Regions from separate parts of the Glaciihabitans sp. GrIS 2.15 genome, predicted to be linked through region 1. Evidence: predicted binding sites of a transcription regulator. Region 1 holds the regulator's gene; each other region holds the start of a gene.

Region 1 (2,265 bases):
GGAATGGGTGCGCGCTCGCTTCCGGCTACCCATGAGGCGCCCCGATTGGCGCCCACCACTCCGTCTGGTGTCTGTGACGCTGGTGTCACTGCTCGTCGGAATCGCTACGCATCTTGTGTGGGACGCCTTCACGCATCCGGATGGCTGGATGGTTCTGCAGATTGCTGCCCTCCGCACGCAACTCGGTCCGTTCCCGGCCTACCGCTGGGCCCAGTACGCGAGCAGTATCGGCGGACTCATGATTTCCGCGATCTGGGCTAGGGGGTGGGTGCGGCGTACGCCGCCGGTCGAGCATCGGGTGTTTGGAACCGACTCGGGTCGACTCGATTCACGAGCCAGGGTTACGGTGTGGGTGATTCTTGGTGTCGTGCAGGTGGGTGTGGCACTCGCGATCTGGATCGGCGGAGTCACCGGCGGCGCTGACCCCTTCAATCGCACAGTGCTCTTCCACACAGCCACGATTTCGATCGCGAGCGCCGGACTTCTGGCTGTACTCGGCTGCCTCGGGTGGTACCTCTTGCCTCAGACGGAGCGCAGCACCGCGACGACCTTGCCGAGCAGCTCGGCGTAGTCACCAAGGATCGGCGCGAAGGCGCTATTGCGGGGAAGCAGCCAGGTGTGGCCGTCCCGCTGCTGGAACACCTTGACGGTGGCTTCCTCATCGAGCATTGCTGCGACGATATCGCCGTTCTCGGCATTCTTCTGCTGACGCACGACAATCCAGTCTCCATCGCAGATCGCCGCGTCGATCATCGAATCCCCGACGACTTTGAGCATGAAGAGTTCACCCTTGCCCACGAGTTGGCGGGGGAGCGGGAAAACTTCATCAACCATCTCCTCCGCCGTGATCGGGATGCCGGCGGCGATGCGACCCACGAGCGGCACCATCGCCGCATCACCGATTGGCGTCGGATTGTCGGAGACGACTGCGCCCTCTTCCTGCTGGATGTCGATGAGCACCTCGAGGGCGCGCGGCCGGTTGGGGTCGCGACGCAGATAGCCACTGAGCTCGAGCTGGTTGAGTTGGTGGGTGACGCTTGAGAGGGAGGAGAGTCCGACGGCGTCCCCGATCTCGCGCATGCTCGGGGGATAGCCACGGGTCGCTACGGCGCGCTGGATGAAATCGAGGATGGCGAGCTGCTTGTCACTCAGGCTCTTGCGACGGCGTGTGCCCGGCTTCTCCTGCAGGGGACCGGCTTCGCGTGGTCCGCGCATTTCCGCCCTGCCGGACCGCACTGAATCCATCTCGGAATCCATCTCGCTCATGCTTCTCCCACTATCTCGGCCCTGCTTCGACAGGGCCAGTTTCCACAGTGTCAGTGGCTGCTGGTTGTCTAATCCCCAAACAATCGAAACTGTATCCACCTTTGGCGCCCGAAACAAACACCTGTTCGAGTGTGTCGCGATCTAATCGGCGAAAAAGTCGAAGACGAAGCTTGAATTCCCGGTAATTCGAAGGTATGTTCGGAACAAAGCTTCGTATCCGGCACTCCCGGCCGAGTGTCGGATACGAAAACCCTGTAAGGAAGGCATAGCAATGAGTACAGCAATTGTGAACGGCACGATCGGCACCCCCCGACTTCGGATCACCCGCCGCGGCTATGCACTACTGACTCTGATCGTGGCGTTTCCCCTCGTTATCGCTGCCCTCGGGTTTGCCGTAAACGGTGGCGGTGCGGCCGCCATGGACCCTGTTTCCGCCGCCTCCTTGAAGTCAGTTGCCTTCGGTCATGTGACGGTGCAGGCGGGTGAGAGCCTGTGGCAGCTCGCGGCTCAGATCGCTCCTTCGGCCGACCCTCGCGATGTCGTCTCCGACATTGTGCATCTCAACCAGTTGTCCAGCGCGGTCGTGCAGCCGGGGCAGACCCTGGCCATCCCACTGAAGTACGGGCACTGAAGTACGGTCACCTACGCGCCCTTCTGTACGGTCACTCAAGTTAGCGCATCTAACATTGTTAGGTGGCTTCCCTCGACGATCTGCCCATTCGTGACGACCTTCGTGGCCTCACTCCCTACGGCGCGCCGCAGGAGCAGGTACGTATTCGCCTGAACGTGAACGAGAACACTCACCCGATCCCCGAGGCCGTGGCCACGGACATCGTGACCGCACTAGCCGCAGTGGTGCTTGGCCTCAACCGCTACCCCGACAGAGAGTTCACGCAGCTGCGCGAGAGTCTCGCTGGCTATCTGGGTTCGGGCCTCACGCGTGACAACATCTGGGCCGCAAACGGCTCCAACGAGGTGCTGCAGCAGATCCTTCAGGCC
Region 2 (2,265 bases), on a different contig from region 1:
TCCACAGACGACAGGTGCCGCCGAGCGCAGATGGCTGGTCCTATGAAAATGAGGCCGCCGAAGTGCTGCCGACCACCCTCACCGCCGCTCTCGATGCGCTTGACGCCGATACCGTTTTGCGTGGGGCGCTCGGCGCTCCGATCGTCGACGTCTTCAGCATGTTGAAGCGGGATGAGGTGGCGCGCTACGAGCACGCCACCGACGACCCTGGCACCCGCGATGTGACCCCCTGGGAGTTGCAAGAGTATCTCGAGGACTACTGAGGAGCGGTGTCGGTGTCGGAGGCCCTGCGCCCGGTAAGGGAGGTGCATGCCTCTGCAGCTGCAGTCCTCTGCGGCTGCAGGCGTCTGCATAAGCAGCGAAGGAGGGAAATCTGCCGAATAGCGGAAAAACCCCCTCCATCAGGTGCGGATCTCGCAAAAGACCCTCCCTCGCGGAGCGGCGCAAGCGGGCCACGGGTACCACCGCCGCGAGTTCCTAGGATCAGCCGACACGCACAGCACCACACCGCATCATGTCGCACAGCGCCACAACACCCCACGGCGGTGTCGGATCTCACACCGCGCGGGAGCGATCCTCCACGAGCTCTCCGCCGGTGAAGGTGACACCGAGTTCGCGATAATATCCGCCAAGGATCTCTTCGACCGGCAGGATCGAGTGCAGCTCGTCCCACGGTGAGTCGGCGAGCGAAAGCTCAGCATCTCCGCGCCACGCCGGCCCGAGGTCAGCGTCGATGGTGCCCATCGCCACGAGCTGATCGAGTGACAGGCCCTCCCCCTGGCTGATCGATGGCATGAAACGGTTGTGCAGCATCCGGTGCCCGTTAACGAAACCATTGTGTTCGGAAGGTTCGCGCAGCGTTACGACGGCGGATGCCAGCCGATGATCGTAGGCCGCGAGCGAAGCGCCGATCTGAGCCCCGGCTTCGAGCCGTGGCGTCGCCTTGCCATGCGAGAACAGCCGCGTGACGTGCACGGAGCCGAGTTTCTTGGGGTAGCCCTGGAACCATCCGCGGCCGATGGCGAAATCCTTGGTGACCCAGATGGCGACGCAGCGGCTAAAGGTGACTCCGCGGTGCGAGCAACGCACCACCACGAAGGCCTCGAGATATTGCGCGCGAACCGGATCGAGCAATTCCAGGCCGCCTTCGCTGCAAGATTGCCAATCTGCCCAGATGATGGCGACGGCGCCCGGGCGGTCGGGCGCGAGTTCGATATCGGACGGAAGAATAGCCCGCACATTGGCCGGGTCGGTGAGGTACTCCACCGTGAGCAACGTGCCGGAGTAGTACCACGGCGGCTTCGGCACGAGGGCGCTCGCGCCGGTCGGTGTCAGCGGGGCCAGAAATCCGTTGAGAGCAGTCATAGCGCCAGAGTGTAGTCCAGTTCGATCGCTTGTTTGTATCCAAATGAACTTCTCGAAAGCACTTGACGGCAGGGCTCCCGTTCGTCATTGTTAGCTAACTCGTTCGGATACGCACGATAATCGCCTCCCTGAACTGCACTCCCGCCCTAACTCAATGAGGAGTATCGCAATGGCACTTGCGCAAGAGACCCCCGCCTCCGATACCGACGCCCAAACCTCCCTCAATAAGGGTCGCCTCGGCACTGTCGGAATCGTGTTCTTCGTCGTCGCGGCCGCTGCTCCGCTTGTCGGAATGACTGGCGCCGTGCCCGTGGCCATCGTGCTCGGCAATGGGGCGGCCGCTCCTGGCGCCTATCTGGTCGTCGGCATCACCCTGCTGCTGTTCAGCGTGGGGTACGCCGCTATGAGCCAGAGGGTCACCAACGCCGGAGCGTTCTTCGCTTACATCGGTCGCGGTCTCGACCGCCATGTGGGTATCGCCTCGGCGTTTGTCTCGATTCTCGCTTACGTGGCGGTGCAGCTCGCGATCTTCGGTTTCTTTGGTGCGGTCATGGCTGGCCAGGTCGGAATCCTGCCGTGGTGGGTGTGGTCTCTCGTTTCTTGGGCGGTGGTGACCGTGCTCTCGTTGCTGCGGGTGGACGTGGGCGCACGGGTGCTCGGCGTGCTCATGCTCCTCGAACTCACCGCGCTCGTGGTCACGTCGGTGGTCATCCTGGCGAGCGGCGGGCCGGAGGGCATCAACTTCCTGGCATCCTTCAACCCGGCCGCGATCCTCGCTGGCGGGCTCGCCGGATCGGCTGGCATCGCCTTCGCGTTCGCCTTCGCCTCCTTCATCGGATTCGAGGCCACCGCGATTTACGGTGAAGAATCGCGGGATCCCAAGAAGGTCGTGCCGCGTGC
Region 3 (2,265 bases), on a different contig from region 1:
GCCCCACATGCACCCGCCGTCCCGTGCCGCGAGGGCCTTTCGCTGGCGGGAGTTATATAGCCGCTGCTCGCGCCCGACATCTAGTGGCCGCCCATCCGGTGAGAAGGTGATGAGCTGGATTCCCGATTCGCAGGCAATTCGTTCGACCGACTCGAGTGAGATCGGAAAGTCGCACCCCTCGACCCGTCCGTGACCAGTGCGGGAATCGAGTGTGTCCGCGGTCACCAGCACGCGAACCGAAGGTTGGCGTGAACCGACCATCGCCCGAGTCTGAACTGTGCCGGCGCCGACCGCCAGTCTCAGAAGTTCGGTCAGGGAATCATGCAAATACTGCTCAGTGCTGCGACCATCGGTGGCGATTGAGTCAGCCCAGATCTTGTCCGATTCGTTCACGAATCGCGGACCTCCCCGTCGTGGCGAGGTGAGTATGTCGACGACATCTTTCCAGAACGCTCCCGACTCGATGTCGGGCACGATCGTGATCCGGGGAAGCCCGTTCGGTTGCGTTGTAAGTCGCACCGAGCGCTGCTCATGGATGGCCCGCTCGCGATCCGCGATGCCGGCCTCGTCGAGGTCGTCGCGCAGCTCTCGGGCCCGGCGGTGGAGCTGGTCGGCATTGAGCGAGGTGGCTTCATGCAACAGGAGTGTCGCCGCGCGAGACAGGTCACCCGCAGAGATGCCGGGTCCCGCGGCATCCGGTGTCGGAACGCCGAGCCCGGTGCGAATCGCGCGTGCCGCCTCGATCGAGAGTGTGCCCGCGCTGACGGCCGCCCCGACATCCGCGAGCCAGGGCTCACGAATGGTCGTTCCATCCGCGGCGAGCACGGCCGCCGGGATCATTGCCTCGCGCACGATGGCGCCCACCTGCACGAGTGTCGACGCCTCGCGGTTTGTGGACTGGGTTTGGTGCTGAACCAGTGCCTCCGGTGTGCGAAATCCCTCGCGCTGGGCGAGCCCGCCATATCCGAGGTCCGGTCGGGAGCGATGCCCGACTTCCCCGGCGATCAGGGCCGCACACGCGTCGATGGCACGGCGAATCTCCCCGAGTTTGCGCTGCTCACGTAGCAATTCGTAGTCGGCGAGAGTTCCAACGGCGGCCGGATCGGTCGGCATCGCGCACGCCGCAGACAAGACGGCATCAACCGCTGTGTCGAAGCTATCTGCGAAATTGGACATGACCATATTTTCGTAGATTCGAAGCTATATCTGAATAACTCTCACCAAATCTGTGGATAGGTCGCGCGGATACGCCCTGTGGAGGACAGGACAGGACAGGACGAGACGCGCGAAGAAGGAGACGACAGGCGCGAAGAGAAGGACCGACCTACAACGCCGCCAACACCTCGGCCACTTCCTGTTCCCCGGCCGACACCTCAAACACGCTCCGCACTCCCGCTCCGCCCAACAACTCCACAACAACACTCGCCACATCAGCCCGCGGGATCGAGCCACCACGGCTTCCCAGCGAAATTCGTCCCGTCCCTGGCTCGTCCGTGAGGGTCACCGGGCGCACGATCGTCCAATCGAGGTCCCGCTCGCGCACCGCGGCATCCGCCTCGCCCTTCGCGCGCAGATAGACCTGGAACGGATCGTCGGATGCCGCGTCGTACGAATCCGCTCCCACGCTCGAGATCACGATGAACCGGGTAACCCCGGCCTTGAGGGCGGCATCGGCAAGCAGGATGGCGCCGTCCCGGTCGACGGATAACTTGCGGTCGTTGCCGCTGCCCTCGCCGGCTCCCGCGGCGAACACGGCGGCGTCGGCACCGACGAGCACGTCCGCAACGTCCTGCACCGTCGACTGCTCGAGGTCGAGCACCACCGGGGTTGAACCCGCGGCGAGCAGGTCGTCGGCATGCTTCGGATCGCGGATCAGCCCAATCGGTTCGTGACCGGCCGCAGCCAGCTGTCGGGCAAGCAGCTGAGCAATTTTTCCATGGCCTCCGGCAATAACGATTCTCATGGATTCAACCTACGCCCGCGCGGCTGCCTGGCGAATCGTCACACTGGTCCCGGAAAGCACCAGTGCCACACCTCGCCGTGCACAGCTGATGCACGGACGGCGGAAGGCCTCTCGCCCGCGGCGAACACCGAAGCCCGCGGCGAACCCCGAAGGCCGCGTCGGTGGCTGCCGGTAGTCTTGGCGGGTGGTCACCGCCCTGTATCGCCGTTATCGGCCAGAGACTTTTGCCGAATTGATCGGGCAGTCGCAGGTGACCGATCCGCTGCGAACGGCACTGAGAAACGACCGCGTCAATCACGCCT

What was found. The regulator LexA, encoded in region 1, represses DNA repair genes until DNA is damaged. The targets are predictions, from matches to a motif close to TCGAACANNTGTTCGA.
Region 2: the regulator LexA is predicted to act here: its motif matches at 1,387-1,402, upstream of RCH11_RS12875 (acetoacetate decarboxylase family protein).
Region 3: the regulator LexA is predicted to act here: its motif matches at 1,195-1,210, upstream of RCH11_RS09030 (HNH endonuclease signature motif containing protein).

The regions. Positions count from the first base shown of each region.
Region 1 covers NZ_JAXCHU010000002.1:301,896-304,160, reverse strand. The annotation lists gene RCH11_RS03815 (DUF4184 family protein) at 1-571, shown strand, start outside; gene lexA (transcriptional repressor LexA) at 523-1,215, opposite strand; gene RCH11_RS03805 (LysM peptidoglycan-binding domain-containing protein) at 1,538-1,897, shown strand; gene RCH11_RS03800 (histidinol-phosphate transaminase) at 1,960-2,265, shown strand, end outside.
Region 2 covers NZ_JAXCHU010000008.1:157,323-159,587, forward strand. The annotation lists gene RCH11_RS12870 (glutamine synthetase family protein) at 1-263, shown strand, start outside; gene RCH11_RS12875 (acetoacetate decarboxylase family protein) at 556-1,365, opposite strand; gene RCH11_RS12880 (APC family permease) at 1,535-2,265, shown strand, end outside.
Region 3 covers NZ_JAXCHU010000005.1:129,119-131,383, reverse strand. The annotation lists gene RCH11_RS09030 (HNH endonuclease signature motif containing protein) at 1-1,176, opposite strand, end outside; gene RCH11_RS09025 (NAD(P)H-binding protein) at 1,325-1,963, opposite strand; gene RCH11_RS09020 (DNA polymerase III subunit gamma and tau) at 2,148-2,265, shown strand, end outside.